Regions from separate parts of the Exiguobacterium sp. N4-1P genome, predicted to be linked through region 1. Evidence: riboswitches for the same ligand, from Rfam matches in the RefSeq annotation. Region 1 holds a riboswitch; each other region holds the start of a gene.
What was found. A riboswitch is a leader RNA that binds a small molecule or an ion and turns the genes downstream of it on or off. The one in region 1 is predicted to bind thiamine pyrophosphate.

Region 1 (7,699 bases):
TTGTTCAACACTTCACAATGTTTGTTCACTTATTATCATACTTCCATCTTATAAGATGTTCAACCCCTGCCTACCCCTTATTTAAGGTTTTTACGAAAGAATGACATGTAAACGATACCATTGTGTCAAGTTTGTGAAAAAAGCTTTTTCTTGCTAGATACAACTACTTTACGGGTATATTTTGAGTTGTGAACGGAAGTATTCTAGAAAGGATTTTCGTCTTGATTCAACTAATACATAGTCGTCAATAACTACACGATTAAAGCGGTTAGTGGACGTCGAAGCTCGCTCAATATCGCGTGGTGTATACCCTTCAAAATCATTACGCGTGATTTTAATTTGAAGGATTGATACAGGATCCGTATATTGAATTTCAACTGTCATTACATTAGGAATCGCTAAAAAAAGAGCCAGCGTATGGTGCATGACGAGTTGCGAAAATCGACTTTTGATAAAAGAGGGTGTAGACGGATCAATCCATTCATGATTTGTCCCGACCCATTCTTTTCTGGATTTACCCGTCACTTCATAACGTAAGGAGACGGTAGTCCCTTCAATCTTTACTTGTTTAAGTGCGTCTGAAAATGGAAATCGTTCAATAAATCCTGTCATTGCATTTGTATTTGTAACCGATGTTCCGACATATCTGGTGACCAGTGCTCCATCACGCCACTTATTGTCAGGGGATTCCCTCGAGTAATGCAACATAAAAACGGAACCTGCGCTTAATCCAATGAGCGCACAGCATAAAAATAAAAGGATTTTTTTCAATTCACTCAATTCCTTTCGACCCGCGTCACATTTTTTTTACGATATTTTTCAGTTGAGGGGTTGAATTTAATGCTATATAGGCGTACTCTTGCAGGCAGATACTTTACAAAGGAGGAGCATGAGGATTTCTCATCAATCACAATGAAGACTAAACAAACGAGCAAGAAAAAACGAACAGAAAAAATCAGTTTCCTTTTAATCGGTACACTTCTTTACTCCCTTTATATCAGCCTTTTATTATCTCCAAATGACATTGGATCTGGCGGCATCATGGGAATCACACTTATTTTCCAAGAGTTGTTCAATACGCCTATCGGACTGACCCAACTTGTCTTGAATATCCCGCTTTTCTTACTTGGTTTTCGCTTCTTAAGAAAACGATTCATGCTACTTTCAGGAATTATCGTCCTTATTTCTTCATTTTTAATTGATTGGATTCCAACACAAGTGGTTCCTGAGTCATTAAACGATCCTCTCGTCGCCTCCATTTTTGCAGGGTTAGTTTCCGGACTCGCAATGGCATTAATCTTCTTTGGCGGCGCTTCGACAGGTGGACTCGACATCCTCGGAAAGTTCTTTTATGCCCGCTTTCATAACTGGCCGCTCCCGCGTATTTTTTTAATGCAGGATTTAGTGATCTATATCTTAGTTTGGCTAGTCTTCGACTTAAAACATGTTATGTATGCATTAATTATGAGCTTCGTTCGCGCCAAGGCGTTGCAAACGGTCTATAGTTTTTACTCTGCTTCTAAACAATGTATTATCATTTGTGAAAAAGCAGATGAAATCAACGACGTCATCACAAAAGAACTTGGTCGTGGTGTCACGATTCTCGATGCGCGCGGTGGCTATTCCAACCGGACAAAGAAGATGGTTTATGTCGTCGTACAGAATAATGAAATCGTTCGTCTTCAGGAAATTGTTTCTTCTGTCGAACCTAATGCCTTCGTCACCTTCTCTGAGATTCATACCGTCTTCGGAAATTACAAAGAACATTCCTACTCTTTTTAAATGAACCGCACACGATGAAACGACACCCCCTGTCATGAGGTGGGTTGTTTTTTGTAAACGAAGGCTGACCCATCATATACGTCTACGTTTGGTATCGCTTCAGGTTTCATCTCAAAATATAAAACGATTGGATCCCCGTAACCAAAAGATGTTCCCCTAAAAAATAGATAACTCTTCACTTTTTGGGAATTAGTGGTTAAGCTAATGACATTACCAGTTAGCTTACGAAGGAATGATTGCATGAATAAACTTTGGCGCTACCGCATCTCTCTCATTCTTTTAGTCAGTTTGTTCGCTTCGATTCCTCTCATCTATGCCTTGACAGGTTATCGTACCATTTCAAAAATGACAGAAGAGATGCACGCCCATAACATCCCGATGATTAAACAGGTCGACCAACTCGTCGAATACAATCGGGATCGGGCAAATGCCGTTCGCGGCCTATTGCTCTATGAAGACGACCGCTACATTGAACAATACTACTTCTGCACGACCAAAATTCATGATTTACGCCGTGTGCTCAATGCTTCGAACGAAACACCTGTACCGATTAAAGATTTATTGGTCCGTAACAATGCATGGGAAAAAGAAATCGAAACCGTTTTCAGCCTTTATGAAACAAACGGTTCACAGGCAGCTACCGCTTTAGCGAAACAATCGACGCAGACCACGCAGACCATTCTTGAAGATCTTGCTCAAGTTAAAGATCAATTGTATACCGAATTAGATCAAGAACTCGAAAATACGGCGCTCGTGACAGCATCCTATAAACGGATGTGCTTTAGTCTATCCATTTTAGCCTTTCTACTCATCAGTGTGACCATCACGTTCTTCCATCGAATCAAATAATCTGTTGTTTCATACGATTAGCTTCGTGAAAAAGCTAAAAAACGCACCGCAGTTCTTTATCGGACTGCGGTGCGTTTTTTATATTTTTCTCAAGAAGAAGCCTTTCCTTCATTCACATGCTCCATTGCCAAATGAACTAACGACGAGACATGATGGTCATCAAGTGAATAATAGACAACTTTTCCTTCTTTACGATATTTGACGAGACCTTGTTTCAATAACGTTCTTAAGTGATGCGAAGCCGTCGCAATCGAACAATCAACTGATGCCGATACGTCACAAACACAAAGTTCTCGCTCGACCGTCAATGCATAAGCGATTCGTAGACGCGTTGCGTCCGATAACACTTTAAACAATTTCCCAATCTCAAGCGTCGGGATTTTCTCAACGGCATGACCAATTTCAGTAGCACGTTTTTTATCGATCGCAATCGTCTCACAGCGTGGTGCCTCCACTGTCTTCACCTCTCCTCCAAACTATTGCACCATCCTAAAACAACAAATGCAAGTAAGATGACTACGATGATTCGCGAGGTGAAGATTCATTTCCGATGTTTTTTTTGGATTGTACGAAAAACTGCCCATCCCCCTAATCGATTCCCGATATCCCAAACGATTCGATTAGTATCGACAGCCCGTACACCGATATCGATGATACTTGTATTTCGCAATCGCTCCTTATATCGATTCGATAGGAAGCGTGGTAACGGTACTTGTAACATCACTCGATAAAATAAATCGAGGTGTGTATGGCCCCAGATTTCCGTAGCGATGGATGCCGTTTTAATCAACAGCGGCCGTTTATATCGTTGTTGGTGTTTGTTTTTTAACAAAACCGCCAATTCAAATGCATAACGATTCGGATAGGGAAACAATTTCCAACCTAAATGATACTTTCCACGGTTGTCGATTCGAATGATTTGTGGTTCGATTCGATACCGAATCCAGCCTCCCCGAAAGCGAATGACTTGCCATTTCACGTACATCACCTCTTCAGTGATTATACCCGGTCTGATACTATTTGACGCGCAGTCTGAACCGCCTCTTTGAACTCTCGTGCCGCACGTTCAATATCTGGTGCTGCGAATAAGGCAGAGACGACGGCATATCCTTCAAGCATCTCGAATAAGTCGGGCACCACATGATGTGTGATTCCACCAATCCCGACGAGAGGAAGGGAAACAGCCCGGCGAATCGCCCGGAGTGTTTCGTTTGTCATCTGACTCGCATCGTCTTTTGTCGCCGTTGGATAGAGCGACCCTACGCCAAGATAAGTTGCCCCGTCTTGCTCTGCTTCGATTGCCTGTTCAACGGTGGAAACAGAAACCCCAATCGTGGCTTCCGGTAACAGCTTACGTGCTTCCTTCAAAGGGATGTCCTCTTGCCCGATATGCAGACCTGCACCGACGATTTGTGCGATATCAATCCGGTCATTGATGATGAGTGGGACGCCGTAACGAGACATCATTTTCTTCAAGTCACTCGCTTGTTCGAGAAATTCTTTCCCTTGCGCCTGCTTTTCACGAAGCTGGACCATCGTCGCGCCACCTTTTATTGCTGCTTCGACCGCATCAATCAAGGCAACGTCCGGGTGAAAGCGCCGATCTGTTACCGCATAAACCGTGTAATCATTCTCCACTGGTCAATACCCCTTTCAAACTTTCTTCTGTAGTCAAGCTGATTGCGTTGAACAACCCCATCCGGAAATCACCAAGTCCCGCTGCTTCATCTGCGACTTCACCCGCTTTTCCCATTAAATACGTCCCATAGGTCGCTGCTTCGAATGCATCATACCCTGCTCCAAGTAGGGTTCCGATGAGCGATGCCGTCATGCAACCTGTCCCTGTAATGTGTCCGAGTCGTGGCGTTCCTACGGTTAGTTTTACTTGTCGCTTGCCGTCTGTAATGAAATCAACCGGTCCCGTTACGACGAGAGTCGTCCCGAGCCGTCCAGCAAACTCATGGACGACTTGAAAATCTAATGTCTCTCCGGAAGCGACATCGACTCCTTTTGAACGTCCGACTTGACCGATGAGCGTCTTGATTTCAGAGACGTTCCCCTTAATGACCGTAAAATGAATTGCTTCGAGTAACTCTTTCGTGAATTGTGTCCGAAGTGTCGTCGCCCCCATTCCGACTGGATCTAAAATAATCGGTTTCTTCAATCGGTTAGCCGTTTGACCTGCCAACAATTGCGACGCTCGTGAAGCTGCGTTCAATGTCCCGATATTGATAACGACAGCATCTGCATGTCCAACCATTTCCTCGACTTCTAGGATATCTTCCGCCATGACAGGTGAACCCCCGAGCGCAAGGGTCATATTGGCACACTCATTAATCGTGACCGCATTCGTTAAATGATGAATTAATGGTTTTTTATCATGAATGGTTGTAAGCATCCGTTTCCCTCCAAATGTCATAAAAGTGATGTGTCGGTCCGATTCCGTTCCCTAAGGCAAATCCATGCCGGATTGCTTCAGTTACGTACCGTTTAGCATAAATCACGCTATCCTTCAGGGAATCTCCCAGCGCAAGACGTGCCGCAATCGCGGAAGACAATGTACATCCAGTACCATGTGTATGCTGGCGTTTTAATCGTGCCTCCTGAAACAGATGATGCCTCCCTTCCGTGTATAAAATATCCGAGGCATCCGTACTTTCAAGATGACCGCCTTTTAACAGGATAGCGATGTCTCGTTTTTGTGCGAATTCCGTCGTCGCCAGCTTCATTTCATCAATTGTCGAAATCGCTTGCCCTAACATGCGTTCCATTTCCGGAATATTCGGGGTCGTCAAGGTTGCAAGCGGCATCAAATGCTCCATTAATGCTTGTTCAGCATATTTCCTTAACAGCGCATGCCCCCCTTTTGCGACCATCACGGGGTCTAAGACGACTGGTCCCTGATAATGTTTCAAACATTTGGCAATGACTTGAATCGTTTTTTCATTCGAGACCATCCCAATTTTAACGGCATCTACACGAATATCGCTAAAAATCGAGTTCAACTGGGCTTCGACAAGCGTTGGTGATACATCTTCAACTGCTTGTACGCCTAACGTATTTTGCGCTGTGATAGCAGTAATTACACTCATACCGTAAACCCCAAGAGCAGAAAAAGTTTTTAAGTCGGCTTGAATTCCAGCTCCACCACTAGAGTCTGATCCAGCAATCGTCAGTACATGTTTCATCGATAGACCTCACTTTCTATGAGAGCACAAGGAGAAAGCGGAACGAAAAAAAGCGCCGTCCGCTGTAAAAAAGCAGACGACGCCATGAAAAACCAACGAGTGTGGTCACTTATTCATGTCTTCAATCTCAACTTTCCTACGCTGGTATTATCCAGATCAGGTGATAGGGTCGAAAACAGAATGGTTTTCCTCTCAGCCAGATTCCTCCAGCTCCCCTAGTTGCTCATGATTTAAATTTCTCTTTCACTGTAGCATAGCGCCATAAAAAAAACGAGCCGAAGCTCGTTTTTATAAGTATGCTAATGGATTAACTGTGTTAGCTGGTCCTGTCGCACTGTATTGGTAACCACCAATATGCAATTCAAAATGAAGATGTGCGCCCGTCGAGTTTCCCGTATTTCCGAGCGTACCGATTTGTTGCCCTTGCGAGACCGTTTGTCCAGCATGAACTGATAATGAATTCATATGCGCGTAAACTGTTGTATACACTTTCCCATTCAAGAAATGTGAAATCATCACGTGATTTCCGTACGGTCCACCGCTTCCTGCTGTGATGACCGTTCCTGAAGCTGCTGCGACGATTGATGATCCGACTGACCCTCTAAAGTCGACACCATTATGGAAAGTATACCCATTCGCACCACTCGCTGGTCCGAATCCTTGTGAAACACTTCCTGACGCAGGGCGAACGAACTGCGCCGAACCACTCGGAACACTAGCGACTGGCGTAGCACTTACGACCTTCTTAGACGTCCCGGCGTTGTTTTTTTCCGCCGCCTCCGCCGCCTTTTCCGCTGCCGCTTTTTCAGCTGCTGCCTTTTCCGCTGCTGCTTTAGCTGCTGCCTTTGCTGCCGCAATCGCACGTTCTTGCGCTTCTAATGTCGCTTGAAGTTCTTTCGCATTCAGAAGTTTTGTCGTAAATTTTGTTTTACCTTGACGTAATTTTTTTAAGGTTGCACTACGTGCTTTCATTTGCTGTTTGAGTTCCTTTTTTTGAACCAAAAGGGCTTCTTTTTCTTTCACTCGCTCTTCCTTTTTATCCACAAGCGTCGCTTTAGCATCAGCTAATTTTTTTTGCGTTTCAAGGTAAGCAGAAATCATCTTGTCATCTTGTTCAGCAATTTTTTTCCCTGCCATCACACGACTAAAGAGATCGCCAAGATCTTTCGAACCAAAAATGACTTCTTCCCATTTAATCGAATTCCCATCATTTTCTTGAAGCACACGAAGGCGGTCTCCTAACAGCTCTTCCTGGCGTTTTAACATTTCTTCATAATGGATAATGTCTGCCTCAAGCTCTTCAATTCGTTCATTCAACTGACGAATCTGTTTATTTTTTTCTGAGACACGAAAAATATTTTCATTGATTGCTGCATCAATCGCATTGATTTGACGTTGCTCTTTTGAAATTTTAGATTCTTGTTTTTTGATTGATTTTTCTAGTTTACGTTGTTCAGCTGCATTATCTGCTTTCTTTTCTTTGATTGTAGCCGCTTGAGTGATTGGGGTGTTCGTCAATAATAACGTCCCTAATAGTACGGTAGAAAATAACTTTTTTAGCATATGTGAGTTCCTCGCTTATGTATGAATTCGATTTTTGAAGTCCTGTTCCGTAGTGAAACTATCTGAAATTGATTATAGCACCGTAATAGTTTCAGAAAAATTTCATTTACATTTCAAATGAAAACGTTATTTTGTAATATAACAACTAATTATTCAAACTGTATAAAAAAGAACCTCTACAATGTAGAGGTTCTTTTACGATTTTATAACATTGACATAGGATTAACACTATTTGCAGGGCCTGTTCCGCTGTAGATATACCCACCGACATGAATTTCGAAGTGTAGGTGTGGTCCAGTCGAGTTACCCGTGCTACC
Region 2 (7,699 bases), 680 kb from region 1:
ATTTTGGCGAGACCTGCCGGAATGGAGATCGCATGGCGGACGACGGGGATGAATCGTGCCCCGAAAATGACACCTTGTCCGTATTTGACGAACCAACGTTCCGCGAGATCAAGATGGTGTTCCGTGATCAATACATATTTTCCGTACTTCAAGATGAGGGGACGACCGCCGTAGCGGGCGAACCAGTACAAAAACAATTGCGAGAACAATCCACCGATGACGGCGGCGACGATAGCGAGTGGCCAGCCGATCGTCCCTTGAGAAATCATGAACCCACCATAGGATAAGACGATCTCACTCGGGATGATTTCAATCATCAAGCCAAGCGCGATTCCGACATAACCTAAGTCGGCTAAATATAGTAAGACGGTATTGACGACGCTAGATAACACGTTCCACACTCCTTTAATTGCACTTCATCCCTTCATTTTAGAGAAGTCCACGCAAAATGGAAAGAAAAAAATCACCCCGTCGTTAAAACGAGATGATTTCTTCATTAAAGAATGACGGCAGCAATCGTACCGAAAATCAGCAATGGTAAGTTGTAGTGTAAAAATGTCGGAATGACCGTTTCACGCATGTGATCGTGTTGTCCGTCAGCATTCAATCCGCTCGTCGGTCCGAGTGTCGAATCACTTGCCGGACTACCGGCGTCACCGAGTGCACCGGCTGTACCGATGATGGCAATCGTCGCCTCGAGACTGAATCCGTACTGGATGCAAAGCGGCACGAAGATGGCGGCGATGACCGGAATCGTCGAGAAACTTGAACCGATTCCGACAGTGACAAGTAATCCAATCAATAGCATGACGAAGGCAGCGACGAGCTGCGAATCGCCCATTAACGATTTTGAGTTTTCAACGAGTGGTTCGATATCACCTGTCTCACGTAAAACGTTTGAGAAGCCATTCGCTGAAATCATGACGAATCCGATGAACGACATCATCCGCATACCGCGTGTGATGACATCGTCTGCTTCGCTGAAGCGGACGAGTCGTAACACGAGGAAGAGCAGGAGGCCGGTCGTCGCGGCGATGATCATCGATTCCGTCGTCAATTGGACGACGAGCGTCGCGATGACGACAATTGAACTCAGTAATAATTTGGATTTCGTGACGACAGGAATCTCGTAATCGTCCGGTGCGATGTTCCGCATCTCATATTCACGCGGTTTCCGGTAATTGTATAAACCGAGTAACAATCCGAACAACATCCCGAGCGCCGGAATCGCCATCGCTTTGATGACTGATGCGCCAGCGGTGTCCATCCCGTTTTCTTGTAAGTTCGGTAACAGAATCTGATTGAGATAGATATCACCGAAACCGATTGGTAAAAACATATACGGTGTGACGAGACCAAACGTCATGATGATGGCCATCCGGCGCCGGTCAATTTTCAAATCATTAAACAGACCGAGTAACGGCGGGATGATGATCGGAATGAAGGCGATGTGAATCGGCAAGACGTTTTGTGAACTGATTGCGAGTAATAAAATCGCGAACATGATGAACCCTTTTAACTTCTTGACCGACGTCGCATCGGCACTTCCTTTTGAGCGAGCAATCAAGCTATGTGCGAGGGCGTCCGGCAAACCTGTTTTCGACAGGGCGACGGCGAACGCACCAAGCAAGGCATAACTGAGGGCAATTTCTGCGCCGGCTCCAAGACCGCCTGAGAAACTTTCGATCGTTTTCGTTAAACCAAGACCGCCGAGTAAACCACCGGCGAGAGCGCTGATGACCATCGCGAGGACGATGTGGACACGGAAGATGGCTAAGACAAATAAAAGGATAACGGCTAAAACAACAGCATTGAACATAACTATAAAACCACGCTTTCTTTTGGTATCACTGTACTATACTAAAGTATCATACAGACCGTTCTTTTTGCTGTCAAGAAAAAAACATAAAAAGGCACGACCGGTGTCGGTCGTACCTTCTTTCTACTATATAAGGACAAGTTTAGCAATCGACGCGGTCGAGTTTCCCTGTTCCCGGGTCGATGACGAGCCCGTGGACGTTCGTGCCCGGTGGTAATAATGGATGGTTTTTAATCAGACCGACGGAATGACTGACGTTTTCTTCGACTGACGTGAACCCGCGTAACCATTGTTTCAAGTCGACGCCGGATGCTTCGAGTGTCTTTAGGACTTGTTGATTGATGCCGCGTCCTTCCATCTCGGCAATCATGTTTGCCGGGTCGATCGTACTCATGCCGCAGTCATGGTGACCGATGACGATGACTTCTTCCGCCCCGAGTGCGTATAAGGCGACGAGGATCGAGCGCATGACGGAACCGAATGGGTGTGACAGAACGGCCCCGGCATTTTTAATGATTTTTGCATCGCCGTTTTTCAGACCGAGCGCGTGCGGGAGGAGTTCCGTCAAGCGGGCATCCATACATGTTAAGATTACGACCTTTTTATCTGGGAATTTATCCGAGATGAATTGTTCGTATTGTTTTTCTTCGACGAATTGTTCGTTGAACGCAAGCATTTGATTGACGATTGTCATGAAACTTCCTCCTTCAAAACAAATAAATATGTATCTTTTAATAGATTACACGATGTTTTGTCCGTCAGACAAGCAAAGAAAATAGGTGCTGTGAGAAAAGTCACAGGCAAGGGATTCAAAAAGGATGCCTTGTCCGACAACACCTTTTGAGAATGAGAACGTTTTCAATGATGTGAAATAGTTCACAGGATGGTCATGCACAAATCATCAAAAAGGCGGTATGATTGATTTGTGAAGGAAAGCACAAACTATTGAATATCAGCTTGGCATTCCTAACATTTAGTAGGGAAATGCAGACTCAGATTCGTTCCAAAATAGGGAGGAAACCTAACATGGCTGTCAAAGAAAAAATCAAACAAGACGTATCACCTGTCGAACAAACGATCAATAAAATCGTTGCAAAAGGTCAAACTGCATTACAAGAATTATTAACATTTGATCAAGAGAAAATCGATACGATTGTCCGTGACATGGCGCTTGCCGGTCTCGAACGTCACGTTGAACTGGCACGACTCGCCGTTGAAGAAACAGGACGTGGTGTCTTTGAAGATAAAATGATTAAAAATATGTTTGCGACGGAATATATCTATAACAGTCTCCGTGAAGAAAAAACGGTCGGCGTCTTAGAAGAAGATGTTCAAAACGGCATCACCTATATCGCAGAACCGGTCGGTGTCGTCTGTGGCGTCACACCTGTGACGAATCCGACATCAACGACGATGTTCAAAGCGTTGATCGCGATTAAAACACGAAACCCGATTGTGTTCGCCTTCCACCCGTCAGCGCAAAACTGCTCACTCGAAGCAGCGAAAACGTTACGTGACGCGGCTGTCAAAGCCGGCGCACCGCGTGACTGTATCCAGTGGGTCGAACAACCGTCACTCGAAGCAACAAAAGTCTTGATGAACCACACGGATATCGCGATGGTCCTTGCGACCGGCGGAGCCGGCATGGTCAAATCAGCCTATTCAACAGGTAAGCCGGCACTCGGTGTCGGACCGGGGAACGTCCCGTGCTACATCGAAAAAACAGCAAAAATCAAACGTGCCGTCAGTGACCTTGTCCTCTCCAAAACGTTTGATAACGGCATGATTTGTGCATCGGAGCAAGCAGTCATCGTCGATCAGGAAATCTACGCGGAAGTTCGGGCGGAGATGGAAGCACTCGGTTGCTACTTCTGTACAGCAGATGAGAAAAAACGTCTCGAAGCGCTCGTCATCAAAACCGATACATGTGCCGTCAATGCCGACATCGTCGGGAAACCGGCAACCTGGATCGCAGCAAAAGCGGGCATCGACGTTCCGAGCAACACCGTCATGCTCGTCGCAGAACTTGAAAAAGTCGGCTCAGAAGAACCACTCTCACACGAAAAACTAAGCCCTGTCCTTGGTGCGTATAGCGTCCAGTCAACGGAAGATGCGTTCCATGTCGCCGAACGGATGCTTGAAATCGGTGGCCTCGGTCATACGGCAGTCATCCACACGACGAATGACGACTTGATGACGACATTCGGAATGCGGATGAAAGCCTGCCGGATTCTCGTCAACAGCCCGTCAGCACACGGTGGGATTGGTGATCTGTATAACGAATTGACACCATCACTGACACTCGGTTGCGGCTCTTACGGGAAAAACTCCGTCTCTGAAAACGTAACGGCGAAACATCTACTCAATGTCAAGAAGGTGGCGAGACGACGCGTGAACATGCAGTGGTTCAAAGTACCGGAAAAGATTTTCTTTGAAAAAAATTCAGTCCAATACTTGAAATCGATTCAAGATGTCTCACGTGCGTTGATCGTCACCGATCAAGCGATGGTCGAGTTCGGCTACGCGGATAAAGTCATCCGCAACTTACCGGCAGGCGTCAGCTACCGGATCTTCGACCAAGTCGAACCGGATCCATCGGTTGCAACGGTTCAGACAGGAGCGCAAGCGATGCGCGACTTCAAACCGGACTTGATCATCGCCCTCGGTGGCGGATCAGCGATGGATGCAGCGAAAGGCATGTGGCTCTTCTACGAGCAACCGAACGAAACGTTCTCGAACTTACGTCAAAAGTTCCTCGATATCCGGAAACGGGCCTATAAATTCCCGGCGCTCGGTAACAAAGCGAAGTTCGTCGCGATTCCGACGACGTCCGGAACAGGATCTGAAGTCACACCGTTTACCGTCATCACGGACAAAGAGAAAAACGTCAAGTATCCGATTGCTGACTATGCATTAACACCAGATGTCGCAATCATCGATCCGGAATTCGTCATGACGGTCCCGGCATCAATCACGGCGGACACCGGAATGGACGTCTTGACACATGCGACAGAAGCCTTCGTCTCCGTCCTCGCGAACGACTATACGGACGGACTGGCGCTAAAAGCGATCAAGATGATCTTCGACTACTTGCCACGCGCTTATGCGAATGGTGACGATGCCGAAGCACGCGAAAAAGTTCACAATGCGTCAACGATGGCCGGAATGGCGTTTGCCAATGCCTTCCTCGGGATTAACCATTCGATCGCGCACAAAATCGGTGGGGAGTTCCACACGCCACACGGTCGCACGAATGCGATTCTGATGCCACACGTCATCCGCTACAATGCAGCGAAACCGACGAAACTCGCTTCGTTCCCGAAATATGAATCATTCATCGCTGATGAACGGTACGCAGAAATCGCGCGTTATCTCGGACTACCGGCAGCGACGACGGAACAAGGTGTCGAGTCACTAATCCAAGCGATCACAGAACTCGGACAACAGTTGAACATCAAAATGTCATTCAAAGCCCAAGGCATCAAAAAAGCCGACTTTGAAGCAAAACTCGACAAGATGGCCGTCGATGCATTCGAAGATCAATGTACGACAGCGAATCCAAAAATGCCGCTCGTGACGGAACTTCGGAACATCATGGAGCTTGCGTACGAAGGCGTATAACAGAGAAAAAAATCATGGCAATTCAAAAGAGCCTTGCTTCCGGTCGACGGAGGCAAGGCTTTCGTTTGTAATCAGAAGAGACACCGATAAAACTGTCTTGTCATTATTGACAGATATTTCTAAGACCGCTAAAGTGAAGGTAACTTGAATAGAATCACTAGGGGTGTTGCTAAACTGAGATGAGTAGATACTCAAACCCTTTGAACCTGAACTAGTTCGTACTAGCGTAGGGAAGTGTAGACTCTAATAAACCAGCGAAGACCAGTCTGTCGGTTTTTTGCTATGTGATTATTTAGACGTGCGCAACTTTCCTTTTGGAGAGTTGCGCTTTTTTTGTTTACGACTTCGCTATTTAAGTTGCAAAAGACGATGAAGGAGTGGAAGACAGTGAACAGAACGGTAGTAGTGACGGGAAGCAGTCGGGGACTTGGCGCGACGATTGCAAGAGTATTGGTGAACAATGGGTTTAAAGTTGTGATTAATTATTATAAGAGCAAGGATGCGGCAGAGGAACTCGTAAATGAGCTCGGTGCAGAACATGCCATTGCCCTGTATGCGGATGTCACGAAGCGAGAAGACGTCGAGACATTGATGCAGTCAGCGACAGCTCATTACGGACAAATCGATGTCGTGATCAATAATGCCTTAGTCGATTTTAAGTTCGATCCGCGCGCTCAAAAATCATTCATCGATTTGGAATGGGAAGATTATCAAAAACAGTTGGATGGCACGTTGAAAGCAGCGTTCCACGTCGTGCAAAGTGTCCTGCCGCAGTTCATTGAACGAAATAGCGGCACCATCATCAGCATCGGCACGAATCTGTATCAAAACCCGGTAGTTCCCTATCACGAATATACAACGGCAAAAGCAGGGTTGATCGGCTTTACGCGTAATCTTGCATCAGAGCTAGGACAGTACGGCATAAACGTGAATGTCGTCTCCGGCGGCTTGTTAAAAGTGACAGATGCCAGCGCTGTGACGACCGCTGAAGTATTCGATTTAATTGCTCAATCAACTCCGTTAAAAAGAGTGACGACGCCGGAAGAGGTGGCGCAATTGGTCGCCTTTTTAGCGTCAGAAGCCGCCTCTGGCATTACCGGTCAAAATCTAACCGTAGATGGCGGATTGACGATGAACTGATGTCAGCGTTCAGGAGAAAGGAGTCAGGGAACTAGAGATGACGAAAACAAAGCAGTTAAACGTCGGTGTTTTATTGTACGGCTGTGGCCATCATCAAGCGGCATGGTTAATGCCGGATTCTGCGATTGAAGAAATCGGGGAGAGCGGTTATTATCAGCGATTGGCTCAACTAGCGGAAGCGGGTTGCCTGGATGCTGTATTTTTTGCTGACAATCAATCTTTTCCTGCTGCAAACGCAACTGAACTACCTGCCTTTTGGCTCGATCCTGTAATCAATTTAACCGCTATTTCTCAAGTAACCCATCATATCGGGTTAGTTTCAACGATATCGAGTACGTTTTCAAATCCGTATACAGCGGCGAGACAACTGTTAAGCCTTGATCACGTGACGAACGGGCGTGTCGGCTGGAACCTGGTGACGTCGATGACGGACTGGGAAGCGTTAAACCATAGTATGGATAGGCTCCCTGCAAGGGACGAACGGTATCAAAAGGCGGATGAATTTGCATCTGTAATGGAAAAATTATTTTTATCCTGGGATCGAGCTGATTTCCTTTCGAGCCGGACGGACAACCGGTTGATTGATCCTGAAAAGATTCAACCATTCCATCATAGCGGGACCTACTTCAACGTAAAAGGTCCTTCGTCTACACCGCGTAGTCCTCAAGGGAAGCCGGTGGCAATGCAGGCGGGTGCATCTGCCCAAGGGATTGCACTTGCATCGAAGCACGCGGATGCCGTCTATTCGGTGTCGTGGAATGTAAAGCAAGCGAAAGCATTCCGGGAAAGTCTACAGACACAAATCAAAGAAAGTGAGTCACCGGAGCGGCAGATTAAAATCTTTCCAGGATTGGTTACATACGTCGGTCGAACACGGGAAGAGGCGCTGGCGAAGAAAGCCGAACTGGATGAAAAATTACCGGTCGCGAATGCCTTGAAGCAACTGAGTTTCTTTTTGCAACAGGACTGTTCTGATTGGGATCTTGACAAAGCGGTGCCGTCCTTACCGCCTGTCGATGCGTTTTCAGGACCGGTCGGACGCTATAAAACGATTCTTGAAATCATCGATGATACAAAGCCTACACTAAGAGAACTGTTAGGTTATCTGGCAGCTGGTGG
Region 3 (7,699 bases), 410 kb from region 1:
CACGATCGACTGCTTGAATTCCTGCCCGGATGATTTCCGAGATGTAAGCACCCGAGTTTAATGAAAAGGCGATGACAGCGGATTGATAGCCTGTCGTGACGTAACCTGTCAGTTGCGGTAAACCGAAGTGAATGATTGCCAGTTGCAAAATCAAGGGTGTTCCACGAAAGACTGCCGTATACGCGTGTCCAATGAAGCGAATGAATTTGCTTTTCGTAATTTTAAGGGCTGCCACGATGATTCCGATCAACATCCCTGCGACGGCAGCGACGAGCACGACTTGGAACAGAACTGGAATCCCTTGCAGAATATATGGGATTGAATCTTGAATCTTTGTAAAGTCTATCATAACCAAACTCCTAACGTCGCGCAAAAGGGATGGGTTTACCCCCACCCCTATGTGCTTCTCTTATTTTGCTTCTTTTTGGAACCATTCTTCTGCAAGTTTGTCGATTTCACCCGCATCGATCATCTTTTTCAACTCTTTGTTGAACTCGTCACGCATCTTGTCGCCTTTTTTGAAAGCGGCGGCTGAACCCGTCGGTCCGTCTTCTTTAATTTCATACGTTTTTAACGATTCGTCTTGATCCATGTATTTGACCGCTACAGCATCTTCGATGATGAGCGCATCAATCCGACCCGTATTGAGTTCTTGAATGATTTCCGGAATTTTATTCAACGAGACGGCTTCGCTGTCTTTATAACGATCTTTTGCAATGCCTTCTTGAATCGATCCAAGTTGGACGCCGATTTTTTTACCTTTCAGTTCATCTTCCGAACTAATCGCTTCGTCTTTTGTCATGACGAGGTTCTTTGATTCGAAGTAAACATCTGTGAAATCAGCGTTTTTCTTCCGCTCGTCTGTCGGTGTCATTCCTGCCATGACAAAATCAACCCGACCTGAGCTGAGTGCTCCGAGTAAGCTACCGAACTCCATGTCTTCAATTTTCAAATCATAACCGAGGTTTTTTGTAACTTCTTTTGCGATTGCGACATCAAATCCAACGATGTCGTCCCCTTTCGCCGTATCGATGTATTCAAACGGGAAGTAATCTGCTGACGTTCCCATCGTTAATACTTTACTGTCATCACTTGAACCGCCTGATGAATCATCTGATGCACCACATGCTGCCATCGTAAGTGCGAGAATGCCTGCCATTGCCGTTGCTACTAATTTTTTCATGAATAAATTCCCCTTCCAACGCTCAATTGTCAGAACTTTAACAATAGTATGACTTATGTTTTTTTCTAATTCAATACTAAATAGCTCTGATCCGATTTATTACTTTTAGGATATACGAATATTTATTCATTGTAAAGTATAATTATCTCGTAATAATGCATAAATCGATTCTTTTTATACAAAACATGAGTAAATAACCACTTTTGAATCCGCTTACATTTTTTATTGCTATCCTCGGATTTTAATCATGGGTACTTTCTAACTCGAAAAAGGGGATGCTATTGATTCGATTCGTCTTTCTTTTTTCATTGCTCTTTCAATAAGTCGGCCTCTGCTTCAGGGGGACTGCTAAAAAAACATCTCTTTCGCGCACACTCACTTTCACGACAAATTAAAACCGTGTTTCAATTAAGAAACACGGCTCTAGACTGTAGTCAAAGTGCTATTGGGCGATAAAAGCGTTTTTTTCGTTGCTTTCCTCGGGCGAGGCGCAAGCCGTTGCTCCTTGGTCCTAATGGACAACGAGCAGGGTCTTGCCTGCCTCTGAAAGTGCGTTAAAAACGCACTTTTTCCCGTAGGAGTCAACGAAACGTGACGCTCTTTAGGAAATACCGTGAAGGAAATCCAGACATGCAGACGGTTTAGAGCGCAATCTGTCTTGAATCGCTTTAGAACCGCGAAAAGCGAATGGATCGCACCTAGATGTCGCATGTTCACTCTTCATAAGCGTTTGTATACATGCTGGAGCCGTGTTTCAATTAAGAAACACGGCTCCAGTTGATTCACTTATGCGTAAATTTCAATCAATGACTCTAATTTTTCAACAACTTCTTCTGCAGTAAACGATTCGATGTCGAAACGTTCAACCATCGAAAGAATGTTGCCATCTTGCATCAAAGCGAATGATGGTGATGAAGGTGGATACCCTTCAAAGTACTCGCGTGCCCGGTCCGTTGCTTCACGGTCTTGTCCCGCAAACACCGTTACGAAATGATCTGGCTTCACGCCTTCCATTCGATTGACGTAAGCAGCTGCCGGGCGAGCAATCCCACCTGCACATCCACATACTGAGTTGACAAGGACAAGTGTCAATCCTTCACGCTTCATCGCGTCATCGACGCTTTCAGCTGTCGTTAATTCTTCAAAACCAGCAGCTGCCGCTTCTTTACGTGCTGTCTGGACGACGTCTTCAAAATACATTTGGAAATCCATCGGTCTAATTCCTCCCTTATTCGTTCTCTTCCTTATTGTACGAGTTTAGATGAAATCTGTCCAAGTCTGCCGCTTAATTCTTGCGCCAAATATGGTTTCGCATGTAGTAGATCACGGAAGGCGACGTAACGGTCAATTTTTTCTTCCGACGGCTGACGGTCATTTTTATACGCACGAATCAAGACATTTTTTGGTGTATGCTCTAAATCAATGAATTCAAGCAATTGTGTCTCGTAACCGACGAGCGTCAAGATTTCGGCACGGATCGAATCCGTCGCAAGCGAAGCGAACTTCTCTTGAATCAGCCCGTGTTGCAACATGACGTCGAGTGGTGAACAGTCGAGTTGACGATTGAGTTCTTTTTGACAACACGGGACACTTAAGATGACAGACGCATTCCAATCAACGGCGCGGGCAAGTGCAACATCCGTTGCGACGTCACAGGCATGAAGCGTCACCATTAAGTCAACCTCTGTATCTTCGTTATAATCATGGACGTCCCCGACACGAAACTCGAGATTCGTATAGTCGAGATCGCGCGCAATCGCTGTACATTCTTCGATGACTTCTTTTTTGAGATCAAGTCCGGTCACTTTCAAGTCGAAGCCTTTGACGACACTTAAATAATGATACAAGGCAAACGTCAAGTACGATTTTCCACAACCGAAATCAAGAATCCGTAACGTTCGGTCTGTCGGTAACGCGGAAATACTATCTTCGACGAACTCTAGGAACCGATTGATTTGTTTAAATTTATCGTACTTTTGCCGTTTGACTTGTCCGTCTTCCGTCATGACACCGAGTCGGACTAAAAACGGAACGACGACACCATCTTCAAGGAGATGACTTTTTTTACGGTTATGTGACAGTTCTGCTTGCAGGGGTGACTGTTGCGTTGTTTTTAACGATACTTTCATTTTTTTGGATAACTGGAACTGAACTTCTTCCGTCTCGAAACGGAATAAAAATTGACGGAATTCCTCCATCAATCCGTCGAGTCGTTCTAAAAATTCATCAACCGACAAATTTTCGTGTTTAATTATCCGTTCATATTGAAACTCTAACTGGATTGCATACGTATCTTTCAATAGAATCGGTTTTAGTTTGATTCTTCGAAGATCATTCGACTTTTGGCGCGGACCACTAATCGTTGCATGCACGAGAGCAGCAGCCTCGAGCTTTTGAGTGAGTAATTCTTTTACTTGGTGTAATTCCACTGTAGTCCCGTCCTTTTCTGATTGTTCTTTCGAAACTGTAGCAAATTCCACCCTATTCGACAAGTAAGGTAGCTTCATCATTAAAGGAGGAACGAACGATGTTCAAAAAACTTTTATCACAAATCGGAATCGGTGCCGCCACAGTCGATACACGACTCGACAGCGAACGCTGTGAGCCAGGCGGACAGATTCACGGAACCGTCCATATTAAAGGCGGCAATGTCGACCAAGAAATCGATCGGATTTATTTAGCGTTTAATACACAATATAAAGAAGAAGTCAGGGACAGCACGACATTTACGACGTTCACACTCGATCGTTTTTCGCTAAACGAAGCCGCCTTTACGATTGAAGCAGGTGTCGAACGCGAAATTCCGTTTACGCTTCAAGTACCATTCAATACGCCGCTCTCGGTCAGTCAATCGAAGTCATGGATTGAAACGGGTCTCGATATCGCCCAGGCGGTCGATCCGTCAGACCGGGACGCCATCATCGTCCAAGCCAATGACCTCCAATCCGTTATCTTAGAAGCGATGGAAGAACTTGGCTTCCGACTCAAGAAAGCGGACACGGAAAAACTTCCCGGGCGTTACCGGAAGGATTTACCGATCGCCCAGGAACTCGAGTATTCGGCACGCAATACGTACTTCGCCCATAAACTCGATGAAGTCGAACTCATCATGCTCCAAGACCGTACCGGCATCGACATCGTCTTGCAAATCGACCGTCGTGCCCACGACTTAGGTTCGCTCTTCAGTGAGATGGCGGGTGCGGATGAGACGATGACGAAGCTATCCTTATCGAACCACGATTTGATGGACCGAAACGCCGTCAAACAACAATTAAACGATTTGATTGAACGGTACAGCTGATTTCCTTACCAGAATTTTCATCATGCCTGTAATCCACCAACAAAAAAACCTGAGCGATTGCCATGACTTTCTTTACGAAAGCTGAAAATTGCTCAGGTTTTGTGCAGTCTGCCGTCTGATCGCGCTGATCAACAGCGGCTAAAGCTGTACTTATCGTTTCGTTACTTTTGGTTGACGCGTAACTTGTGTAAAGAGACGTTCAAACGTTTCTTCCGTCCAGCCCATTTCCCAAAACATCAATTCGTAATAACAGCTTCTGACGAAATGGTGTTTCATCCGTTCCCGTTCTGCTTCAGTCGCTTGCGCCGCCAAAGCATCCAGCCGGTCGACCTGTTCAAAGACGACCCGTTCGAACCATTCCGAGCTGTATGTTGCAATCCACTGTTGATAAATCGGTGACGCCGGTGACTTCGTCAACAGTTGTTGTCCGACTTCATAATAAAGCCAGTAACACGGTAAAATCGCTGCAATCGTTTCCCCGAGTGTCCCCTCGCTCGCATGATGCATATGTGAGACATAGGCATACGCAGTCGGTGCCGGTTCGAACGCTGCTAAATCCGCTTCCGTAATAGCGAGCGGTTCAAAAAACGATTGATGGAGTGATAGCTCAGCCGCATAGGTCGATGTCGCATGTTCCGCGAGTTCCGCGATCGTCGCAAAATCCGTTGCCTTTGAGGCGGCCCGGGCTTGAATTTTTGCGAAATGTTTTAAGTAATACGCATCCTGCATGACATAATGTCGAAATTTTTCGAGCGGTAACGTCCCGTCACCAATGCCTGTGACGAATGGATGGGAAAAACTGCTGTCCCAATATGTTTTTGCGGCTTGCCGAATTTCTTGACTGAATTTCAACCTAATTCCCCCTTTTGTTGAATCAAAAAACGCCACACCCTACGAACAGGGCATGACGTGAAGAGACAACAAGAGAGATATTCACGCCACTTCCCTCCGTAAGTCCAAACTTAATCAGGTTCAAAGGGTCCGAACGTCTTCGTCGTCTCAGTCGGCCTACCGACTCCCCTAGTGGTCATTATTTAATTCCTCTTCACTATATCATTTTTTCAGTCACATGATCAGGATTTTAAATGAAATGTAGTATAGGATTAGGGACACGAGGTGGGCGGTTCATTCCGCCTCAAGACCGATTCCGTTCTGGAAGACGTCACTTACAATGAAATTAGCACCTGATACTACCTACTATACTCGGAGGATTTATACTATGAATAAAGCAACAAAAATCATGACCACGACGCTTTTAGCGACAAGTTTACTTCTACCGACTGCTGCTTCAGCAGAGCAAGTCGTCGATAAAACAATCATCACGCTTGGTGAATCGCTCGGGGCAAAGGATAAAGCCTGGGTACTCGCCCGATTGAATGCGCCGGAAGGCATTACGCCCGTCATCGCCACGGCAGCGGATGAAGAAAAATATTTAGGGAAAAACGTTCCCCAATCGCAACTCGGCGGCAATATGTACTCTTCCGCAAAAATCGAACTCGCTGAAAAAGGCGACGGTTTATCTGTCGCGACCGAAAACATTACCTGGGTAACAAAAGACATGTACTTGAACGCGCTCGTCACTGCAGGCGTAACGGACGCCGACATCACAATCACTTCCCCTTATAAAGTCACCGGGACCTCTGCTTTGACGGGGATCATGAAAGCATACGATCAAACGTCGGCTGAGACCGGCATTAAATTGACGGATGAACGAAAAGATTTAGCCCAACAAGAGTTATCGGTCACTTCCGATGTCGGAAAAACGGTCGGGACGGACAAAGTCGCCGAACTGATGAATGAAATCAAAGCAGAGATCGCCAAACAAAAGCCGGAAACCAAAGTCGATATCGAGAATGTCATCATCCAAGTCATTCAAAATAACAACATCCAGTTGTCGGACGCCCAAATGGAGCGGTTGACGTCATTGTTCAGTCAAATGGAGAAAGCTGACTTGAACTGGGGACAAATCGAGACCGGATTAAAGGGTGCCGGGCAAGATATCCACGCGTTCGCGACCTCCGAAGAAACGAAAGGATTTTTTGCAAAACTGTTTGACGGCTTAAGTAAGTTCTTTAACTCGATTTCCGGACTGTTCAAGTAACTGAAAACGATTTCATTTTCAGTTCAAAACATGGTAAACTAACTTTATCGAAACGAAAAGGTGGTGTAAAAGATGGGTTTTGCTGCGTGTAAGCAATGGTTGATGGAACAACTTTATCTGTTGCGCGCGATTTTTCATGAAATGGCGTTCTAAAGGACGAGTCTGCCCTTTTCTTAGGAACATCCATCTGAAAAATAAAGCAAAGCGCACCTTTTACGGTAAACGGAGAGCGCTATTTGCGTTCTCCGTTTTTTGATGCGCATGAAAGGAAGTTACTGATCATGATTTGCGACATCCAACACCTGACAAAACAATTTGGGGGAGCATCCGTCTTAACCGATGTCTCGCTCTATCTTAAACAAGCTGACCGCATCGGATTGATCGGTCGAAACGGAACCGGAAAAACCACGTTACTGCGTTTAATCGCGCAACTCGAAACAGCGGACAGCGGAACCCTTTATCTTAAAAAAGGACTTTCCATCGGTTATTTGGCTCAAATTCCACAGTTCGCAGAAGAATTGACGGGCCTTGATGTTCTCTGGACCGCATTTGCCCAAATCGTCGCCTTACGGACGACGATGCATCAGCTTGAGCAACAAATGGCAAGTGCTGACCACCTGGACGATGTGCTAAATGAGTATACGCGTGTGACCGAACAATTCGAACAACAGGACGGTTACCTGCTCGACTCGAAAATCCAGCGCATGATTAACGGACTCCACCTCGATGCCTTGCTGACACGTCCCTTTTCTCAATTAAGTGGTGGCGAACAAACGAAAATCTGCCTCGGCCGGATGCTGCTGGTGGAACCAGACTTGTTGATTCTCGACGAACCGACGAATCACCTCGATCTCGCAGCAATCGAATGGCTCGAACAATTTTTAAACAGTTATCCGGGCGCTGTCATCATCGTCTCGCATGATCGCGTGTTTCTTGACGCAAGTGTCAACTTGATCGCTGAACTTGAAGATGGTGAACTGACAATCTACCCAGGAAATTATTCGGCGTACACGGTCGCGAAAGAACGCCTGCTCCTCGAACAATTCCACGCCTACACGGAACAACAAAAGAAAATCAAACAGATGAAGGATGCGATTCGGCGCTTGCGCCAGTG
Region 4 (7,699 bases), 960 kb from region 1:
ATGAAGCCTGAAAATGCTATATCGAGATGCGCTTTCCTGTCTCACCTCGTATTCAAAGCGGCAATCGTTCGCAGTTCTAAGCGATTCAAGACAGATTACGCTCTAAACCGTCTGCATATTTGGATTTATCTCACGGTATTCCCTAAAAAGCGTCACGTTTCGTTGACTCCTACGGGAAAAAGTGCGTTTTTAACGCACTTTCAGAGGCAGGCAAGACCCTGCTCGTTGTCCGTTAGGATCAAGGAGCAACGGCTTGCGCCTCGCCCGAGGAAAGTAACGAAAAAAGACGCTTGATTTCCTGATAGCACGTTGTCTACAGTCTGAAACAGCCATCGCAAGTATGTGATGGCTGTTTTTGTGTCTAGATTGAGGAATGAATACCTCTCTGTTTTAGGAGGTTCCACATGCAGACACCTTAGTGCACGTTCCGCCTTGAACCGAACACCCAGTTCATTCGAAATTCGAGTTCTTATGTTGTATAACTTTTGATGAACCGGCGATCGATCCATTGTTTCAAACGCCAGCTCAAATGATTCGTCTGATAGTGTCGTCCGTAAAGCAAGGTCCCTTGCTGATGTCCCATCGAAAGAATCGTCAAGTAACGCGCTTGCGGCCGGAACGTCCGCAAACGTTCCTGATTGATGAAACGAAGAAGGTTCTCATGCAAGACCGGTGCTTGCCGGACGGCGGTTACACCGTTCTTCGGTGTGTTCGGATATGCGGCGAGCGTCGCACAGTCGCCGACGGCAAACAGAGAAGGGTCCTCTAGCGACTGGAACGTCTCGTGGACGAGCAAAAATCCGCGGTCGTCACAATAGAGGCCGGATGCCTTGAACAGATCCAGTGCTGACGCGCCACCTAAAAACAGGACGGCATCCGCTTTGAATGATTGACCCGACTGGAGCCGGACGGTTTGCTCATCAAGAGAGAGGAACCGGTCGACGATGCGTGTCACGCCCAGCGTATCCAACCGGTCAAGGATGCTTGCTTCTGCCGGGTGTCCTGCGAGGAGCGGTTCATCATGGACGAGTGTGACCGAACAACCGTCCGATTGGAATGAGGCGGCCATCTCGATTGCAGCAGCACCGCTCCCGACGATGACGGGCGACGATGCCTCTTTAAACTGACGGAGCGCCTGATCGATTTGATAATTCGGCTTGATCGTGACGCGTGACGTCGCATCTGAGACATTCCAGTCATTCGAACCGATGTTACACGATACAACATCATAGGGAATGATTTGACCCGATTGACAGAAAACTTGTTTCGTTTGCGGATCGATTCGCGTGACACGGTCCTCCATCAATGTCTTTCCGTGAAGAGAACAGAGTGCTTTGACATCGACCCGGGTCTCCTCGAGTCGATACGTGCCGTCCGCAAGACCGGAGAACATTCCTGAATAATACTGGTAACGGGACGGGTTGATGACGATCCATTCAACATCCGGATGCGTTCCTTCCTTGATACATTCTAAATGGGCATGACCTGCCCCGACTAATACGATTCGTTTCAAACCTTCACCTACTTCTTTAAATTAACTGCTTCCGAAACTATGATTCCCTGAATCCGTCTGCGTTAATCTAATGAATGTCATAGGACAATCCGAAGCAAGCTCGCCACGAGACAAACGAGACAAAAAAACACTTGATCGTGACGCGTCACGACAGGACGGACATAATACGTCCGCTCGGCCTGAAACCGACGCGCTTCCATCGCAATCGCGATTTGTTCCGAACGGATGATACTGTTCGTAAAAAGCGGTAAACTGATGGCGAAAAACGTCTGCCATGGCCAAATCGAGTGCTGTTGCCGGACACGCCGTGCTTGACGGATTGTTCTTATTTCCTGCTGAAAGATCGGAATAAAACGAATCCCTGCTAAAAAGCCGTATGCGAGACGGTCCGGAAGGCGGCACTGATGAATCAGGCTCATGACGAACCGGGTTTGGTCGGTCGTCGCGATGAACGTCAAACTGAGGAAGACGAAGGCGAGCATCCGCAGTGCAATCAACCAGGCATGACCGATACTTTCTTCCGTGACGCGAAACCAACCGAATGACCAAACTTCCGTACTGCCTTTTCCGAAGGCTGCCATCATCCAAAATGTCAGCAAGAACAAGACGAGGTAGGGGGAGACCCGTTTGGCGAGCGTCAACAGTGACCAACCGGAGCAGCCCAATCCGACCGCAGCGAGTAAAAGTAAGGCTATCGTTTCGCGTAACGTCGGTGCCGCAATCAAGAGCACCATCACGTACAGGAGGGCACCGAGCTTGAGTGCCGGATTAATACGTGCGAGCGGGGAGTCGTTTTCCTGCACGACGTTTCACCTCCTCGAGTTGCTGATACAAATACGATAACGGACGAGAGAGTTGGTTATGCTCGAGTAACGTCTCGTCTTTAAACAAAGTGTCCGGTGTGCCGTCGAACTGAAGTCGCCCGTCACCAAGGACGAGGACCCGGTCGGCATACTGGTGGACCAGCTCCATGTCATGCGTCACCATGATCAGCGTCGTCCCGTTTAATCGCGCCTGCTCGAACATCTCGATGAGTTGACTTGTCGTCTCGGCATCTTGACCGAACGTCGGTTCATCGAGTAACAGGACGTCTTTTGGTTCTAACAACATCGTTGCGACGCTGAGCCGTCGCTTTTGACCCATGCTCAGGGCGAGGGGCGACTGACGGGCGACATGGGTTAACCGGTAGGATTGCAACGCCGTTTCAATCCGCTCCGGCGTCGGTGCATCCATGCTGATTACGAGCTCGTCTTCGACCGTCTGCTTGAGAAATTGGAGCTCTGGCTGTTGAAAGACGAATCCGACGTGTCGGTAATAGCTCCGACTTTTCCATGTCCGCAGTTCTTTTTCGAACAAGCGGACCGTACCGCCTTGCGCCGGAATCAATTTCGCCAGTGTTTCGAGCAACGTGCTTTTCCCGGCACCGTTCGATCCGACGACCATGATCCATTCTCCGGCGTGTGTTGCAAGCGACAGGTTATCGACAATCACTTGCTTACGGCGTCCTAACGCGGTGCGCGTCAGCGCGAACGTCGTGTCGTGCCGAACCGGAGGACGGTTGTTAGTCACTTTTCGTAACCGCCCCGCCTGGGAAGAAGCGGGGGGCACGGTTTCCAGTTCATACGGGTAGAGGAGCGGTGTTGCAATGCCGCGTCGTTCGAGTTCAGCGCGATGCTGACCGAAGACATCAAGCGGCGGACCATCACGTAAAATCGTTCCACCGTGATCGAAGACGAGCACCCGGTCACTGAACGTCACACAGCGGTCAAGCTGATGTTCAATCAGAACGAGCGTCAACGTCCGGTCGTGATGGAGTTCCTCAATCAGCTGCATCAAAACCCGATGTCCTGCCGGATCGAGTTGCGCCGTCGGTTCGTCAAGCAATAGAATATCCGGCTCAAGGGCTAGGACGCAGGCGAGGGCGAGTCGTTGTTTCATCCCTCCTGACAGTTGCATAATCGGTGTCGTCAGCGGCACATCAAGGCCGACACGTGCCAGTACGGCGTCAACCCGGTCATCCATCTGACTGCGGTCGACTGAGCGATTTTCAAGACTAAAGGCAACTTCCGCTCCGACGGTCTGCATGCAGAACTGGTCGTCCGGATTTTGAAAAAGGATTCCGACCGTCCCATTCGTTTTGCAGTGGCCGCTGACATCGGCTTCGATCGCGTCAGGTAATAAACCGGCGAGAACATGTAAAAACGTCGTTTTCCCACTGCCGCTCGGTCCGACGAGCAACGTCGTTTCCCCTTCGTGTAGCGTCACCGTCACCTTGTGCAGGACGTTGTCATGTTGCCCCGGATAGCGGACAGACAAGTCGTTACAATGAATCATGCTGCATCCGGCTTCCGCCGCTTACGCCCGATCGCATAACCGTTCAACGTCCCTGTCTTGACGAGCGCATCGACGATGACTTTCGCAAGTAATCCACCGAGCAATGCACCGCTGACGAGTTGAAGGGAAAACGTCAACAGAAGTGTCGTCGTCGTATAGTAGGCGAAACCATTGACGACAAGACTATAGACCATACTACCGATTGCGGCGAACATTCCGGATAGAACTAACGTCATTGTGTTGAACTTCCGGTATCCGAAGAGGGCAAAAGCGATTTCGGCACCGATTCCTTGAGCGAAACCAATCAATAAGGCCGATAATCCGAAGTGACTCCCCGTGAATAATTCGACAGCCGCGGCGACGACTTCTGCAATCAGTGCTGCCCCGGGCTTTTGAATGATGTAGGCGACAAGCGGACTCGCGATGACCCAAATCCCGAACATCCAGTTCGATCCGACCGGTCCGAAGATCGCGGAAATCGGTAACCACAATGTCGACCACCCTAAGTAGAGTACCCCGCAAGCAACCGACAACATCATCATGACAATGATTTCTTTCATTTTCCAACTGTTCATGTTCCTATCTCCCTTTGGCACAACCACCAGACAAACAAAAAGACCGCCCTCTATGAAAGAGAGCGGTCGCTGAATCTGCAAACATGCAGAAAAATTGAACGAATTACCGCTCCACTTTCCTACGCTAGTATGAACTAGATCAGGTTCAAAGGGTCCGAAGTGAATCGTCTCAGCCAATGGGCTCCCCTAGTGGATGTGCATATAGTGTGTACGCTATTTACTGTACCGACTCTACCGACAGTTGTCAATACAGATAAAAACCCTCCGCGAGGGGAGGGTAAGAAAAATTATTCTTTTTCTTCCGTTTGTTCTTCAGTAGAAACTTCTTCTGTCGCTTCAGCTGGTTCTTCAGCATCTGCTTCTTCGAGATCCGCTTCAAGTGTCGATTCGACGACGGCAACGACTTGAATGTCACCTTCCGTAACGATACGGTATTCTTTTTCTTCCGGCAAATCCGAAACCGATAGAGAATCACCGAGGTTAAGATTTGTCACATCGACTTCGACGCGTTCCGGTAATTTATCTGGTGTAGCTGCAACTGTTACTTTAAAGAGTGTTTGTGAAAGATATCCACCAAGTTTTGCACCAGCCGCTTCGCCGACGAGGACGATATCTGTTTCGACTTCTGTTTCTTCATCCATTTTAACAGCGATGAATTCAACGTGCTTGATTGTTGGTGTGAAGATATCCATATCGAGTTTGTTGATCAGTGTGTTGACTTTTTTACCACCGATTTGAAGTGCAACAAGTGCATTCTCACCATGTTCGCGAACGACTTTGATCAATGCTTTTTCGTCAAAGGCAATCGGTGTACTTTCCACTTTGTAACCATACACGACACCAAGAGCTTTTCCTTCATGACGTAATTGCTTTCTAAGTGAGCGTGGGCGTACTTCGCGTTCTTCTACTTTTAATGTTACTGACATGTTCATTTCCCCCTTGAATTTGGTATAGCCCTCAAAAGGTAATGAAGAAAGGAGTGGAACGAATCGTTCCGGATCAAGACGGTGCATCGAATGCTATTTCAAATTGATTTCATAAAAATGAAGATCGAAGTGAGTGGTTAGCATTTCTCTCCCAGGTCATTACGCTGATATTGAGAAACATGTGGTTGTAAAAGCAACTCGCTGATGCGGTGCTATGATAGTTATACCCCCGTAACATTAAAAGCTAAACATCAACCGGCGAAAAAACGATAGCCAGAAACCTGTTCTCCCTAGAGCAGCAACGGTTTACATCCTATTAAGAAATCGGTGCCTTTCCTCTTATTCAAGCAATTGAACCATCTCATCGACCGATAACGCAAGTGACGCCGGTTGTTCAAGTATGTCCGTCACGAGTGTCGCTTTCCGTTCCTGCAGCTCGATGATTTTTTCTTCGATCGTGCCTTTCGTGATTAATTTAATGACTTCGACCGTCTGTGTTTGTCCCATCCGGTGTGCCCGGTCAGCCGCTTGCTGTTCGACAGCCGGATTCCACCAACTGTCATATAAGATGACAGTATCCGCCGTCGCCAGGTTCAGTCCGGTGCCGCCCGCCTTCAGTGAAATCAAAAACAGATCGACTTCGCCTGCATTAAAACGGTCGCAGCGTTCGAGACGCTCCGCAATCGGTGTATCCCCGCGCAGTTCGAAATGAGGGAGGTGCAACTCATGCAGGTCGTTCCGAATCAAATCGAGCATTTTTGTAAACTGTGAAAAAATTAAGATCCGTTTGTCTGCTGCCCGTTTTTCTTGAATCAAGGCGAGCAACCGGTCCCGTTTCGCCGACCGGCCGCGGTAGTTTTCGACGAACAACCGGGGGTCGCAACAGATTTGCCGGAGCCGGGTCAATCCGGCGAGTAACTTCATCCGTTCTTCCGGTTTTGACTGATCGAGATGCTGTAACGTCTCGAGCTGTAACTTTGCCAAGTGGGCGGCATAGAGTTTTTTCTGTGCCGCCGTCAGTTCCGTGTACTGATGGACGACTTGTTTCGCCGGCAACTGTTGCAAAACATCTTTTTTCGTCCGGCGCAGCAAAAACGGTTCGACGAATTGTTGGACGTCCCGTGCTGACCAGTCGAGAAACCGTTGCCGGTCCGGCAAGAGTGCCGGGAAGACGACGTCAAAGATTGACCAGAGATCAAGCGTCTTGTTTTCGAGCGGCGTCCCCGTCAAGGCAAACCGCCGCGTCGCCCACAGTTGTTTTAAGCTGACCGTCGTCTGCGACCGTGGATTCTTCAGATGTTGTGCTTCATCAAAAAAGATACAATCGTAATGGATCGTTTGATGATTTTTGATGTCGAGCCGGAGCGACGGGTAGGAGATGATGAGAATGACGTCGTCCGGCAAGTCTTCGAGCTGTCGTAAGCGCGACGCACGACTCCCGCTGAGCACACGGACGGTGCGTGTCGGAGCAAAGCGGTGCAGCTCTGCTGCCCAATTGTAGAGGAGTGACGCCGGGGCGACGATCAAGACACGTGCACTCGGGAGCGTTTCGATATAACCGATGGCTTGGATCGTTTTGCCGAGTCCCATCTCGTCCGCTAAGATGCCATGACAGTCGTGTGCCGCAAGACTCTTGAAGAAGCGGACGCCGTCTTGCTGATACGGCAAAAGTTGTGTCGCGAGCGGTTCCGGTAACGCCAGTCGCTCTGTTTTTCCGGCTTTCATCTCGAGCAATCGTTCCTTCAGTTGACTGTGGACCGTCAAGAAGGCAGCCGGGGTCAACAGGGCCAAGTTCGGCACGGCAGGAACGGTCAATTCCGCTTCAAGTAACGTCTGTTCCGTCGCTTCGACTTCCTGTAACAGCCGTTTGATTTGCGTGAAGGCACGGTCTTCAAGCGACAGCAATTGTCCCGAACGTAAACGGTGGTACGTCTTTTGCGTCACGAGTGACGCGAGGACCGCCGACAGTTCTTGTTCTGAAATCCCGTCCATCGAAAACTTGAACGTCAACCAATCGAGTCGCTTCGTCACGTTGACTTCAATTTTCGGATGGAATGGACCGGGGAGCAATGCCGTTTTGATGCTCGCCGTCGCGTATAACTCGAGTTGACCGAGGGCAACCATCGGGTCAAGTAAACCTTTTAAGACAACGTAGTGATTACTTTCTCCTTCTACTACATAACGGGCTTGATCCGCGCAGAGTCCTGTCGCTTCCAAATAACGCGTCACCGCCCGCTCCGTCGACAAGTCACGCCCGATCCAGCGTGTCGGAGTCAACGGGTTGACGGTTTTGCCGTCGTAATCAAACGTGACGACGACTTCCAGGCGGGTATTGATCCGGTCGAGAGCCA

Region 2: it holds a riboswitch for thiamine pyrophosphate, as region 1 does, so the genes downstream of both, A0126_RS06135 (3-oxoacyl-ACP reductase) here and thiD (bifunctional hydroxymethylpyrimidine kinase/phosphomethylpyrimidine kinase) in region 1, are expected to answer to the same signal.
Region 3: it holds a riboswitch for thiamine pyrophosphate, as region 1 does, so the genes downstream of both, tenA (thiaminase II) here and thiD (bifunctional hydroxymethylpyrimidine kinase/phosphomethylpyrimidine kinase) in region 1, are expected to answer to the same signal.
Region 4: it holds a riboswitch for thiamine pyrophosphate, as region 1 does, so the genes downstream of both, A0126_RS07835 (ECF transporter S component) here and thiD (bifunctional hydroxymethylpyrimidine kinase/phosphomethylpyrimidine kinase) in region 1, are expected to answer to the same signal.

Annotation. Positions count from the first base shown of each region.
Region 1 covers NZ_CP022236.1:520,718-528,416, reverse strand. Annotated here, with positions in the region: gene A0126_RS02715 (hypothetical protein) at 169-780, opposite strand; gene A0126_RS02710 (YitT family protein) at 913-1,782, shown strand; gene A0126_RS02705 (CHASE3 domain-containing protein) at 2,023-2,631, shown strand; gene A0126_RS02700 (ArsR/SmtB family transcription factor) at 2,721-3,086, opposite strand; gene A0126_RS02695 (hypothetical protein) at 3,173-3,610, opposite strand; gene thiE (thiamine phosphate synthase) at 3,631-4,269, opposite strand; gene thiM (hydroxyethylthiazole kinase) at 4,259-5,029, opposite strand; gene thiD (bifunctional hydroxymethylpyrimidine kinase/phosphomethylpyrimidine kinase) at 5,010-5,819, opposite strand; TPP riboswitch at 5,936-6,046, opposite strand; gene A0126_RS02675 (murein hydrolase activator EnvC family protein) at 6,108-7,382, opposite strand; gene A0126_RS02670 (murein hydrolase activator EnvC family protein) at 7,586-7,699, opposite strand, start outside.
Region 2 covers NZ_CP022236.1:1,203,182-1,210,880, forward strand. Annotated here, with positions in the region: gene A0126_RS06115 (undecaprenyl phosphate transporter UptA) at 1-392, opposite strand, end outside; gene A0126_RS06120 (Na+/H+ antiporter family protein) at 497-1,819, opposite strand; gene A0126_RS06125 (beta-class carbonic anhydrase) at 1,962-2,513, opposite strand; gene adhE (bifunctional acetaldehyde-CoA/alcohol dehydrogenase) at 2,846-5,440, shown strand; TPP riboswitch at 5,590-5,690, shown strand; gene A0126_RS06135 (3-oxoacyl-ACP reductase) at 5,810-6,580, shown strand; gene A0126_RS06140 (LLM class flavin-dependent oxidoreductase) at 6,618-7,699, shown strand, end outside.
Region 3 covers NZ_CP022236.1:929,604-937,302, reverse strand. Annotated here, with positions in the region: gene A0126_RS04760 (amino acid ABC transporter permease) at 1-349, opposite strand, end outside; gene A0126_RS04755 (transporter substrate-binding domain-containing protein) at 410-1,183, opposite strand; gene A0126_RS04750 (BrxA/BrxB family bacilliredoxin) at 1,970-2,395, opposite strand; gene A0126_RS04745 (class I SAM-dependent methyltransferase) at 2,428-3,612, opposite strand; gene A0126_RS04740 (sporulation protein) at 3,711-4,484, shown strand; gene tenA (thiaminase II) at 4,635-5,336, opposite strand; TPP riboswitch at 5,411-5,516, opposite strand; gene A0126_RS04730 (DUF1002 domain-containing protein) at 5,704-6,585, shown strand; gene abc-f (ribosomal protection-like ABC-F family protein) at 6,867-7,699, shown strand, end outside.
Region 4 covers NZ_CP022236.1:1,480,565-1,488,263, forward strand. Annotated here, with positions in the region: gene A0126_RS07820 (NAD(P)/FAD-dependent oxidoreductase) at 470-1,513, opposite strand; gene A0126_RS07825 (energy-coupling factor transporter transmembrane component T family protein) at 1,591-2,316, opposite strand; gene A0126_RS07830 (ABC transporter ATP-binding protein) at 2,282-3,847, opposite strand; gene A0126_RS07835 (ECF transporter S component) at 3,844-4,422, opposite strand; TPP riboswitch at 4,522-4,620, opposite strand; gene A0126_RS07840 (50S ribosomal protein L25/general stress protein Ctc) at 4,710-5,348, opposite strand; gene A0126_RS07845 (DEAD/DEAH box helicase) at 5,688-7,699, opposite strand, start outside.